One region of the Ornithinimicrobium carbonis genome, then DNA from elsewhere that is predicted to be linked to it. Evidence: predicted binding sites of a transcription regulator. Region 1 holds the regulator's gene; the other holds the start of a gene.
The links. Region 1 encodes Rex, which represses fermentation and respiration genes when NADH is low (regulators of the CRP and FNR family bind a similar motif). Its sites were predicted from a motif close to CTTGTGAANNNNTTCACAAG; they were not measured.

Region 1 (6,234 bases):
CGCTCCCCGCCCGGGACGGCGACGCGGCGGTCGCGGCGCTGCCGGCGGTCTCGACGCTCCCGGCGGTCGTGGCGCTGCCGGCGCTCCCGACGGTCTCGGCGGTCTCGGCGGTCTCGGCGACCATGGCCTCCTGGAGGTCGGCCAGACCCCACAGGTGCAGACCCGGCAGCGCGGCGACGGCCGGGTCGACGTCCCGCGGCAGGGCCAGGTCCAGCACCACCGTGGGGGCCGAGCCCCGGCCGGCCCGTTCCCGGGCCGGACCGAGGGTGGCGCCCTCGAGCACGTGGCCGACCGCTCCCGTGCAGGTCACCACGAGGTCGGCGCCGGCGGCCAGGCCGACGACGTCGACCCAGTCACCGGTCCCCGCCCCGTGCTCGTCGGCCAGGCGCGCGGCCCGCTCGGCCGTGCGGTTGACCACGGTCAGGTCGCGCACCCCCGCGCGGGCCAGGGTGGCCACGGCGAGACCGGACATGGCTCCGGCACCGACGACGACGGCGCGGGCCGCGGTCAGGTCGGGCAGGACCGACCCGGCCAGGTCCAGCCCGACGCCGACCAGGGAGCGCGACACCTCGTCGATGGCGGTCTCGGTGTGGGCGCGCTTGCCGACCCGCAGCGCCTGCTGCACGAGCGGGTTGAGGACCGGGCCCAGCCGTCCGTCCTGCTGGGCCAGGGCCAGCGCCTCCCGCAGCTGGCCCAGGATCTGGCTCTCCCCGACCGCCATCGAGTCCAGGCCGCAGGCGACCGCGAAGAGATGGCTGACCGCGCGTTCGTCGTAGTGGACGTAGAGATGGGGGTTGAGCTCCTCCCGGGGGATCCCGGTCAGGTCGCACAGGCGCTCACCGACCTCGGTGAGCGCCCCGTGGAAGGTCCCGGCCTCGACGACGACCTCGAGCCGGTTGCAGGTGGCGAGCACGAGGGTCTCCTCCACGTGCTCGCCGGAGCTCACCCGCGCGGCGAGGTCACGGGCCCCGTCGACCCCCACCGCCGCCCGCTCGAGCAGCTCCATGGGCGCCGTGCGGTGCGAGAGGCCGACGACGAGGACGCTCATCCTGCCGCCTCGCCGTCCGCGTGGGCCAGCGCCTGCTGGTGCTCGTGGAAGGCCAGGATCGCCAGCTCGGTGGCCAGGTCCACCGCGCGCACGTGGACCGTGGCGGGCACCCGCAGGACCACCGGGGCGAAGTTGAGGATCGAGCGCACCCCTCGCCCGACCAGCTCGTCGGCCACGCCCTGGGCGGCGGCCGCGGGGGTGGCGATCACCCCGACACCGGCCCGGGTCGAGTCCTCGTCCAGGTCGGCCATGGTGGTGACGACGAGTCCGTCGACCCGGAGCCCGAGCACGGCGGGGTCGGTGTCCACGAGCGCCGCCACGTGGAAGCCCCGCGTGGTCAGTCCACCGTAGGACGCCAGCGCCCGGCCGAGGTTGCCCATCCCCACGATGACGACGGGCCGGGTGCGGCTCAGGCCGAGCTCGGCCGCGATCTGGTCGGAGAGGCGGGTCACGTCGTAGCCCACGCCACGCACGCCGTAGGAGCCGAGGCTGGAGAGGTCCTTGCGCACCTGCGCCGACCGCACCCCGCTGCGACCGGCGAGCTCCTCGCTGGAGGCCGAGACCCGTCCCTCCTCGGCGAGGGCGGTGAGCGCCCGCAGGTAACCGGGCAGTCGCCCGACGGTGGCCTCCGGAACCCCACGTCGGGTGGACTCGGCCATCATGGGCGGACCGGCTCCTCTCGGATCAGCTGACGTCGAGCCGGGGCCTTATATCAGACCCACGCCGGCGCTCGACGAGGACCCCCTCACTCTAGGGTCGTCGCCACCGCTGGACCAAAACGCGGACCGACGGGACCCGCCCCGGCACCCGGAGGGCCGACCGGAGGGTGCGCTCGTCGACCCGCCACCGGGCCACCTCGGCGCCGTCCACCAGCAGGACCGGCACGAGGGTGGACCACCGCTCCCGCAGCTCAGCCGGGACGTCGTCGGCGTCCAGGTCGCGCACCTGGACGGGGACGTCCGCCCCGGCCACCCGCCGCACCAGCGCGACCATCTCCTCGCAGAGGTGGCAGCCCTCGCGGGAGACCACCTCCACACGCGGGACCCGGGTGCGCCCCCACGGCATACCTGCTCCTCTCGGCACAGCACGACGGCGCCACCCGGGGGCGGCGCCGTCGTCGGTCCCGAGGTCACGACCGCGGGGGTCGTGACCAGGGATCACTTCTTGTTGCGACGCTGGTGACGCGTCTTGCGCAGCAGCTTGCGGTGCTTCTTCTTCGCCATCCGCTTGCGGCGCTTCTTGATCACAGAGCCCATGGGCCGTCCTTCGTCTCGATGGTCAGGTCGTGCCTCGGCGTCGCGCGGGGCGACCGGTCAGGGACGCGGCACCGGCACCGGCCGGCGGCATTCCTGCCACGCTCACCCGCACGACGAACCGCCCCAGCCTATCGCGGCGTCGACGCCACCCCCAAAACGGAGGTCCGGCCCCAGGGTCTGCACGCTCCGCCCGGCCCTCGCGGCGACGGGGACTCAGGCGGTGCCGTGGTAGGACTCCCGCAGGTAGTCGTGCACCGCCTTCTCGGGGACCCGGAAGGACCGTCCCACCCGCACGGCGGGGAGTTCGCCGGAGTGCACCAGTCGGTACACCGTCATCTTCGACACGCGCATCACTGCGGCCACCTCGGCCACGGTCATGAACGTCATCTCGGCGAGCTGACGCTCTTCAGCCATAGGACGTATCCCTGTCTCTTCGGTATAGACGTGGGGAACGGTCGCGGCTTCCCCTCCGGCCCGCCTCCACGTGTGCTGTCGAAGACACCCTAGGGGCAGATGTGGGTGCAGGGGAAGTCCGGGGCCCACGGTGTCCAGCGCGACACGCGGGACGGGACGGATGACACGCGTGTGATGCGCGAGCTCAGTCGAAGTAGGGGTCCAGGCCCCAGCCGGGGAAGACGGCCCGGCGGGTCGCCATGATCGCCGAGTCGACGGGATCCTCGGGGTCGTAGCCGTCGGACCACTCACCGTAGCGGATGGGGCGCCCCCCTCGGTCGCCCATGAGGGCCGGTGCCTCGCGGCCGTAGACCTCGAGCACGTGCTGGCGCCAGGACTCGGGGACCGGTGTCGAGGGGTCCACCGGTCGCCCGGTCACCACCCCCACCAGGTGCGTCCACGCCCGCGGCACCACGTCGACGAGCTCGTACCCGCCCCCGCCCAGGGCCACCCACCGGCCCCCCGCGGCCTCCTCGGCCAGCTCGCGGACCCACCCCGCGGCCACCGCCATCGCGTCCACGGTCACGGTCAGGTGGGCCAGAGGGTCGGAGAAGTGCGCGTCGCAACCGTGCTGGCTCACGACGACGTCCGGTCCGAAGGCGGCCACCACCGGCGGGACCACCGCCCGGTAGGCGCGCAACCACCCCTCGTCGCCCGTGCCGGGCGGCAGGGCCACGTTGACCGCGGTGTCCTGGGCCTTCGCCCCGCCGGTGTCCCCGGGGAAGCCGGTGCCCGGGAACAGGGCCCGGCCGGTCTCGTGGACGGACAGGGTCATGACCCGGTCGTCGTTCCAGAAGCAGCGCTCGACGCCGTCGCCGTGGTGCACGTCGAGGTCGAGGTAGAGGACCCGGCGCGCGCCCAGGTCCAGCAGCCGGTGGATGCCGACGGCGATGTCGTTGTAGACGCAGAATCCGCTCGAGGCCTCCGGCATGGCGTGGTGCAGGCCCCCGGCGATGTTCACCGCGCGCCCGGCCCGGCCGTCCCAGACGGCCTCGCAGGCCTCGACCGTGCCCCCCACGGCCAGGCTCGAGGCCTCGTGCATGCCCCAAAAGGCAGGGGTGTCCTCGGTGCCCACGCCGTGCCGGCCGGTCGCCGACCCCGGGTCGGCCGAGGCGGCGCGCACCGCCTCGACGAGCTCGGGCGTGTGGACGCTGAGGAGCTCGGCCGCCGTCGCCTCACGGACCGGACGGACCTCCACGTCGGGGTGGTCCAGCAGGCCCAGGGCGGAGGAGAGCCGGTGGGTCAGGTCGAGACGGGAGGGGTGCATCGGGTGCCCCGGGCCGAAGTCGTAGGCGGTGTAGCGCTCGTCCCACATCACCCACGACCCGGTCATGGGGCCACGGTAGACCACCGCGGCAGGGGCGCCGCGGGCCCCCGGGTCACAGCGAGGTGGGCACCCCGCCGGTGTCGCTCAGGGGGTAGACCATCATCATCTCCTCGGACTCCGCGTCCTCGTCGTCGACGCCGCGGATGCGCATGGGCCGGCGGTCGTCGGTGGGACGGAAGCCGAAGCTGGAGGCGAAGGCCACGGCCCGGCCGTTGTCGGTGCCCACCCAGTAGACCAGCTGGCGCAGACCGACCTGCCGGCCGACGGTGGCCGCCTTCTCCATGAGCCTGCGGGCCACGCCGGAGCCCCGTCGGGGAGCCTCCACCCACAGGCCGAACAGCTCGCCCGCACCGGGGATGTTGGTGCGGTGGCCGGTGCCCACGCTCACCACGCCGATGACCTCGTCGCCGTCGACGGCGAGGATGCGGCGGGAGCGCTCCATCCGATCCATCCAGTACTGGTCCTCGAACGCCTCCTCCTCCTCGGCGGAGGCCACGAAGGCCTCGGGTGACTCACGCAGCGCTCGCAGACGGACGTCGCGGTAGGCGGCCCATTCGTCCTTGTCGAGGACGCGCACGTGGATGTCGTTCATGGCCCTACTCTGTCACACGCGCGGAACGCGGCGCCGGGGTGCCCGGTGAACTCCGGCCGGCCGCGCGGTGTCCGGAGGCCGCGCCCCAGCCGGTCAGGACGGGGGTGGGGACAGCTCGTGGGAACGCCGCGCGGCGGCCTCCATCGCTGTGAGGAAGGCCGCCCGCACCTTGTGGTCCTCCAGGGCGCGCAGCGCCGCGACGCTGGTCCCGCCGGGGCTGGAGACCTGCTCGCGCAGCACGGTCGGGTGGGTCCCGGTCTCGCGGATCATGGTCGCCGCACCGTAGAGGGTCTGGACGACGAGCTCGGTCGTGGTGTCCCGGGGCAGGCCCAGCAGGACGCCCGCCTCGATCATGGCCTCGACGACGTAGAAGATGTAGGCGGGTCCGCTGCCGCTGATGGCGGTGACGGCGTCCTGGTGGGACTCGTCGAGCACGATGACCCGGCCGACGCTCTCCAGCAGGACGCGGGCCTGGTCGAGCTGGGCCGTCGTGCAGTGCCTCCCCGGGCTCATCCCGGTCATGCCCTGGTCCACGAGGGCCGGGGTGTTCGGCATGGCCCGGACCACCGAGGTGCCCGCGGGCAGGTGGTGCTCGAGGAACTCGGTGGTGATCCCGGCCGCGATGGAGACCACCAGCGTGCCGGGGCGCACCTCGTCGTGGACCTGCTCGACCAGGGCCGCCATGTCCTGGGGCTTGACCGCGAGGACCACGACCTCGGCCTGACCGACCGCCTCGTCGGCCGCTGCGGTCCGGGTCCCGTGGTCCGCGGCCACCTGGGCGGCGCGCTCGGCCCACCGGTCGGCCACGACCAGGTCCTGCGGGTCGTGCCCGGAGCGCACGAGCGCCGCGATCAGCGTGCTGCCCATGACGCCCGCCCCGAGCAGCGCGACCGTGGTGCCCGTCGCCACCACCCTCAGCCCCGCGTCGCCAGGCCGCGCAGGAAGAAGCCCAGGTTGGCCGGGCGCTCGGCCATCCTCCGCATCAGGTACCCGTACCACTGCTCCCCGTAGGGCACGTAGACCCGCATCCGCGCGCCGGTGGCCGCCAGCCGCAGCTGCTCCTCCGGGCGGATGCCGAGCAGCATCTGGAACTCGTAGGTGTCCACCTCGCGCTGGGCCTTGTCGGCCAGGACGGTGGCGATCTCCACCAGCCGGGGGTCGTGCGAGGCGACCATCGGGTAGCCCTCGCCCTCCATGAGGATCTTCAGGCAACGGACGAACGAGCGGTCGACCTCGGCCTTGTCCTGGTAGGCCACGGTCTCGGGCTCCTTGTAGGTGCCCTTGCAGAGCCGGACCCGCGAGCCCTCGGTGGCCAGGTCCCGGCAGTCCTGCTCCGTGCGGTACAGGTAGCTCTGCAGGACGGCCCCCACCCAGGGCCAGTCCTGCCGCAGGTCGGACAGCACCGACAGGGTCAGGTCGGTGGTGGTGTGGTCCTCCGCGTCGAGCGTCACCGTCGTGCCCGCGTTGGCGGCGGCCTGGCAGATCACCCGGGCGTTCTCCAGGGCGATGGCGTTGCCGTCGCGCCCCAGCGCCTGCCCCAGCGCGCTGAGCTTGAGGC
Region 2 (6,234 bases), 1.3 Mb from region 1:
GCGGGCCCTGCCGCGGGTGGCCCGGCGGGTCAGCTCCAACCCCGACTCCTACGTCTACCTGGCCGAGTCGATCCAGGCGTGGCCTGCCCAGCGTGAGCTGGCCGCGCGCATCCGGGACGCCGGCTGGGGCCAGGTGCGCTGGCGCAACCTCACCGGCGGCGTGGTGGCCGTCCACCACGCCGTCGCCGGCGGGGACTGAGACCGCACATCCCACCACCGCCGAGGAGGCACGACATGGACGTCGAGCTCGCCGAGGTCAGGGACTTCCTGGCCCAGCACCCGCCCTTCGACGCGCTGCCGCCGGAGGTGCTGGACCGGCTGCCGGCGCGGTGCACCCTGCGGTACGCCCGCCGGGGCAGCGTGATCCTGCACGCCGGGGGGCGGGGGGACCGGCTGTGGGTGGTCCGCAGCGGTGCGGTGGACATCACCGACGAGGGACGGCTGGTGGACCGGCTCGGGGCGGGGGGCTGCTTCGGCATGTCGGCGCTGGTGGAGCACGGACCGATCCGCTACGACGCCACCGCCCGGGAGGACAGCCTGCTCATCACCCTCCCGCAGGCGGACTTCGACGAGCTGGCGCAGGAGCACCCGGCCGTGGCCGTGCACTTCGCGGCCACCCACCACGGCAGGATCCGGACCGCGCTGAGCCAGCTGCAGCAGCCCCGCACGGGGTCGGCGGTCTTCCGGACGGCGGTCAGGGACCTGGTCCGCGGGGAACCGGTGGCCACCGGTCCCCAGGTCTCCGTCGCCGAGGCCGCCCGCCGGATGACCGAGGCGGGCGTCTCCTCGATCCTGGTCATGGAGGGTGACCGCCTCGTCGGCATCCTCACCGACCGGGACCTGCGCCGCCGCGTGGTGGCCGCCGGGACGCCCACGGACCGGCCCGTCCGCGAGGTGATGACCCTGAACCCGGTGACGATCAGCAGCGACGCGCTCGCGCTGGAGGTCATGCTCGAGATGACCGGGCGCAACATCCACCACCTGCCGGTGGTGGACGCCGAGGAGCGGGTGGTGGGCCTGGTCACCACGACCGACCTGGTCCGGCTGGAGCGCTCCAACCCGGTCTACCTGGTCACCGACCTGGCCAAGGCGCCGGACGTCGGCGCGGTCGTGGGGCTGGCCGCCCGCATCCCGCGGATCGTGGAGCAGCTGGTCAGCGAGGACGCGACGGCGGCCGACGTCGGCCGGGTCGCCACCGCGCTGACCGACGCCGTCACGGTGCGCGTGCTGGAGCTGGCGCAGGCCGAGCTGGGTCCGGCCCCGGCGCCCTGGGCCTGGGTGGCCCTGGGGTCCGCCGCCCGGGAGGAGCTGACCCTTCGCGGCGACCAGGACCACGCGATGGTCCTGGGGGAGGAGGCGGACCCGCAGGACCCGTGGTGGGCGGCGGTGGCCGACCGGGTGACCGACGCGCTGGAGGCCTGCGGGCTGGAGCGCTGCGACGGCGACGTCATGGCCACCAACCCGCGGTGGCGCAAGCGCGTTCCGGAGTGGCGGGCCCAGTTCGCCCGCTGGGCGCACGAGCCGCAGCCCGAGGCGGTGCTGTGGGCGGCCATCTTCTACGACATGCGTCCGGTGCACGGCGACGCGGACCTGGTCGCCGGCCTGCGCGAGCAGGTCGTGCGGATGGGCTCACGGTCGGACCTGCTGCTGGCGCACCTGGCAGGGCAGGCCGCGCGGATGCGTCCGCCGATCGGATTCTTCCGCGGGTTCGTGCTCGAGGACGCCGGGGAGCACCGCGACACGCTGGACATCAAGCGCGGCATCTCCGCGATCGTCCAGCTGGCGCGGATCCACTCGCTCCGGGCCGGCGCCACGGCGCTGCCGACCGGGGCACGGCTGGCGGCGGCCCGTGCCCGCGGAGTGCTGGCCGCCGAGTCGGCGGTCGACCTGGCCGACGCGCACGAGCTGATGTCCTACCTCCGCCTGCAGCACCAGGTCGCGCAGGTGCGCGACGGCCGCCGGCCGGACAACCACCTCGACCCCGAGCTCCTGAGCAGCCTGGACCGGCGCCACCTGCGCGACGCCTTCCAGATCGTGCGGCAGGCGCAGCACGGGCTGAGCACCCGGCTGCCGCAGGTGACCTGAGGTGGGGTGGTGGGACGACTGGCGCGGACGGCTCGGTGTCGGTGGCGGTGGGAACGGGCGGCGCCGGGGGCCCCTGCGGGAGGGTCTCGACCCCGTCCTCACCCAGGCGTGGGAGCGGTTGTCGGCGGCTGCTCCCTACCCGCCCGACACGCCGCTGGACGACGTCGAGCTCCTGGCCCTCGACCTGGAGACGACCGGGCTGCAGCCCGCGAAGCACGAGCTGCTCTCCTTCGGCCTCGTCCCCGTCCGCAAGGGCGAGGTGCGGCTGGCGGGGGCGCTCCACCTGCCGGTGCGGCCGCGGGGTGACGTGGGGGACTCCGCCACCGTCCACGGCCTGACCGACGACCGGCTGGCGCGCGAGCCGACGGTGGCTGAGGTGCTGCCTCAGGTCCTGCGGGCCCTCGTCACCGAGGACGGCCGCCGGCGGGTCCTGCTGGCGCACTTCGCCCTGGTGGAGACCTCCTTCCTGGAGGACGTCGGGGTGGACGTCCTGGGCACGTGGCTCGACCTGCAGGTGGTCGACACCCTGGAGGTGGAACGTCGGCTGCTCGGGGCGCAGCACAGCGAGATGCGGCCCGGTGCGGTGCGCCTGCACACCTGCCGCACCCGGCACCACCTGCCGCGCTACCAGGCGCACTCCGCCGTCGTCGACGCCGTCGCCTGCGGTGAGCTCTTCCTGGCCCAGTCCGCCACGCTCGTCCACCGGCGCCGGCGCCCCCTCCTCCTGGACGACGTGCTCGAGCGCTGACGGTGCCGTTGCCGTTGCCTTGCCGTCGCCGTTGCGGTTCCCGTTGCCGGTGATCGTGACGGTGCCCGGTGGTCGCGTTTCGGCATACCGGCGTCCGCTAATTCCAGGCAGGCATCCCTCGCCCGGAGCGCGGAGGGGCGACACCTAGACTGACCAGGTTCGTGAAGGTCGGCACAAGCGAGGCGCAGACACGGTGAGTGGACAGGTCGAGACGGCTGACGTGATCGTCGTCGGGGCGGGCCCGGGAGGGGCCTCGACCGCGGCGTACCTGGCTGCGCACGGGCTGGACGTGCTGCTCCTGGAGAAGGCGTCCTTCCCCCGCGACAAGATCTGCGGGGACGGCCTGACCCCCCGGGCGGTGCGCGAGCTCATCAGCCTCGGCGTGTCCATCCGCGAGGAGGACGGCTGGCACCGGACCAAGGGGCTGCGGATGCTCGGCGGCGGCGTCCGGATGGAGCTGGACTGGCCCGGCAACGCGACCTTCCCGCCCTACGGCCTCGTCCGCACCCGGATGGACCTGGACGAGATCCTCGCCCGGCACGCGCAGTCCCGCGGCGCCCGGCTCCTGGAGCGGATGAACGTCTCCGAGCCGGTGCTCGACCACCGCGGCCACATCTGCGGGGTGCGGGCCAAGGTCATGGGGGAGGACGGGCGGCCCACGGGCCAGACCCGGGAGTTCCGCGCCCAGCTGGTGGTGGCCGCCGACGGCAACTCCAGCCGGCTGTCGCTGACGATGGACCGGCCCCGGCGTGACGACCGTCCCATGGGGGTCGCCGTGCGGACGTACTACCGGACGCCGCGCCACGACGACGAGTACATCGAGTCCTGGCTCGAGCTGTGGGCCAAGGGCGAGGACGGCCAGCAGGACGTGCTCATGCCGGGCTACGGATGGATCTTCCCGGTCGGTGACGGCACCGCGAACGTGGGCCTGGGCATCCTGGACACCGCCAAGGACTTCGGCACCTTCGACTACAAGGACGTCATGCGTCGCTGGGTGGCGACCATGCCGGCGGAGTGGGAGTTCGGCGAGGAGACCCAGCTCGGGCCGATCCGCGGTGCCGCCCTGCCGATGTGCTTCAACCGCCAGCCGCTGTACGACCGGGGGCTCCTGCTCGTGGGCGACGCCGGCGGCATGGTCAACCCGTTCAACGGCGAGGGCATCGCCGAGGCGATGGAGGCGGGGCGGCACACGGCCGAGGTCGTCGCCTCCGCGCTGGCGCGCGCCACGCCCGGGGAGCGGGAGGCGGTGCTGCAGTCCTACCCCGGGGTGATGAAGGAGTCCCTCGGGGGCTACTACATGCTCGGCAAGCAGTTCGCCACGCTCATCGGCAACCCGGAGATCATGCGGCTGGCCGTGCGCTACGGGCTGCCGCGGCGCGCGCTGATGCGCCTGCTGCTCAAGATCATGGCCAACCTGCCGCAGGAGCGCGGCGGAGGTCTCGACGACCGGATCATCAACGCGCTGAGCCGGGCCACCCCTGCCGCATGAACGCCCCGACCATGACTAGGCTAGGCGCGAGCCCGCCCCGTCCCTGGGCGGGCCCGACGCCGCGCTCGTCCCGAAAGGAGTCCTGGCTCTGATGGACTACCACCCCTATCTGCCGGTTCTCTTCTTCCTCTTCTTCGGCCTGCTGTTCGCCTTCGGGTCCGTCTTCGGCGGTGGGCTGCTGGGGCGCTCGACGTACAACCGGGCCAAGGCGGAGGCCTACGAGTGCGGCATCCAGCCCACCCCCCAGGCCCACGAGGGGGGCCGGGTGCCGATCAAGTTCTACCTGACCGCCATGCTCTTCATCGTCTTCGACGTCGAGGTCCTCTTCCTCTACCCCTTCGCGGTCGCCTTCGACCAGGTCGGGCTCTTCTCCGTGCTGGCGATGCTGCTCTTCCTCGTGGTCGTCTCCGTCCCGTTCGTCTACGAGTGGAGCAGGGGGGGTCTGGAGTGGGACTGAGCAGGGACAGCGACAGGGACAGGGACGTCAGCGGGTGCGACGAGGTGCCGGTGACCGGGGCGAGCGCCCCGACCGGCGGAAGGATGAGTGAGACAGATGGGTCTTGAGGACAAGATTCCCGGCGGCATCCTGCTCTCGACCGTCGAGGGGCTCGCCGGGCAGCTGCGGCAGCAGTCGGTGTGGCCGGCGACGTTCGGGCTGGCCTGCTGCGCCATCGAGATGATGGCCGTCGGCACCCCCGACTACGACATCGCCCGCTTCGGGATGGAGCGCTTCGCCGCGACCCCCCGTCAGGCCGACCTGATGATCGTGGCCGGGCGGGTGTCCCAGAAGATGGCTCCCGTCGTGCGCCAGGTCTACGACCAGATGCCCAACCCCAAGTGGGTCATCTCCATGGGCGTGTGCGCCAGCTCCGGCGGCATGTTCAACAACTACGCGATCGTCCAGGGCGTGGACCACATCGTCCCGGTGGACATCTACCTGCCGGGCTGTCCGCCCCGCCCCGAGATGCTGCTCAACGCGATCCTGGAGCTGCAGCGCCAGATCAGGGAGTTCAAGTTCGGCGTGCACCGCGAGCAGGCGGCGCGGGCGGCCGAGGCCGCCGCGCTGGCCGCGGTGCCCCGGCAGGAGATGAAGGGGCTGCTGGCATGAGCGAGGAGAAGACCCCGCCCGCGGAGGGGAGCACCCGCGACGAGGCCCACCAGCCGCGCCAGGACGAGGACCAGCTGGCGGACACCACGCACGCCCAGGAGGGGGCGGCCGGGGCGGTGCCGACGAGGGTCGGGACGCCGGGCGAACCGGTGCCGGTGGCCTCCCGCCGGGGCATGTTCGGCGGGTCCCTGGGCACCGACACCAGCGGCTACGGCGGCCTGAAGACCCCCGTCCTCTACCCGGGTGCCGCCGAGCGGCCCTACGGCTCCTACTTCGACGAGGTCGTCGACGCCCTGCGCGACGCGGCACCGGAGGCGTTCGAGGCCGGGATCGAGCGGGTCGTCGTGGACCGGGGCGAGCTGACCCTCGTCACCCGGCGCGAGCACCTGCGCGAGCTGCTCCAGCCGCTGCGCGACGACGCCCGCCTGCGCTTCGAGATGTGCTCCGGGGTCTCCGGCGTGCACCTGCCCGAGCACGAGGGGGCCGAGCTGCACGCGGTCTACCACTTCCTGTCGATCACCAACGGCGGGCGCCGGGTGCGCTTCGAGGTCACCTGTCCCGACGCCGACCCGCACGTGCCCTCGATCGTGGACATCTACCCCGGCAACGACTGGCACGAGCGGGAGACCTTCGACATGTTCGGGATCGTCTTCGACGGTCACCCGGGCCTGACCAGGATCCTCATGCCGGACGACTGGGCCGGCCACCCCCAGCGCAAGGACTACCCGCTCGGCGGGGTCCCGGTGGAGTACAAGGGCGCCACCATCCCCGCGCCGGACCAGCGGAGGAGCTACTCGTGACCAT

Region 2: ACWHYA_RS08205 (geranylgeranyl reductase family protein) is a predicted target of Rex. The motif match lies at 2,992-3,011, and genes of this name have one in related genera.

What each region holds. Positions count from the first base shown of each region.
Region 1 covers NZ_OZ348993.1:572,618-578,851, forward strand. The annotation lists gene hemA (glutamyl-tRNA reductase) at 1-1,048, opposite strand, end outside; gene ACWHYA_RS02680 (redox-sensing transcriptional repressor Rex) at 1,045-1,707, opposite strand; gene ACWHYA_RS02685 (glutaredoxin family protein) at 1,799-2,113, opposite strand; gene ACWHYA_RS02690 (30S ribosomal protein bS22) at 2,206-2,304, opposite strand; gene ACWHYA_RS02695 (helix-turn-helix domain-containing protein) at 2,518-2,718, opposite strand; gene ACWHYA_RS02700 (acetoin utilization protein AcuC) at 2,903-4,090, opposite strand; gene ACWHYA_RS02705 (GNAT family N-acetyltransferase) at 4,137-4,676, opposite strand; gene proC (pyrroline-5-carboxylate reductase) at 4,770-5,585, opposite strand; gene ACWHYA_RS02715 (proline dehydrogenase family protein) at 5,591-6,234, opposite strand, start outside.
Region 2 covers NZ_OZ348993.1:1,827,803-1,834,036, forward strand. The annotation lists gene ACWHYA_RS08190 (demethylmenaquinone methyltransferase) at 1-199, shown strand, start outside; gene ACWHYA_RS08195 (DUF294 nucleotidyltransferase-like domain-containing protein) at 235-2,085, shown strand; gene ACWHYA_RS08200 (exonuclease domain-containing protein) at 2,087-2,833, shown strand; gene ACWHYA_RS08205 (geranylgeranyl reductase family protein) at 3,027-4,322, shown strand; gene ACWHYA_RS08210 (NADH-quinone oxidoreductase subunit A) at 4,414-4,779, shown strand; gene ACWHYA_RS08215 (NuoB/complex I 20 kDa subunit family protein) at 4,876-5,430, shown strand; gene ACWHYA_RS08220 (NADH-quinone oxidoreductase subunit C) at 5,427-6,230, shown strand; gene ACWHYA_RS08225 (NADH-quinone oxidoreductase subunit D) at 6,227-6,234, shown strand, end outside.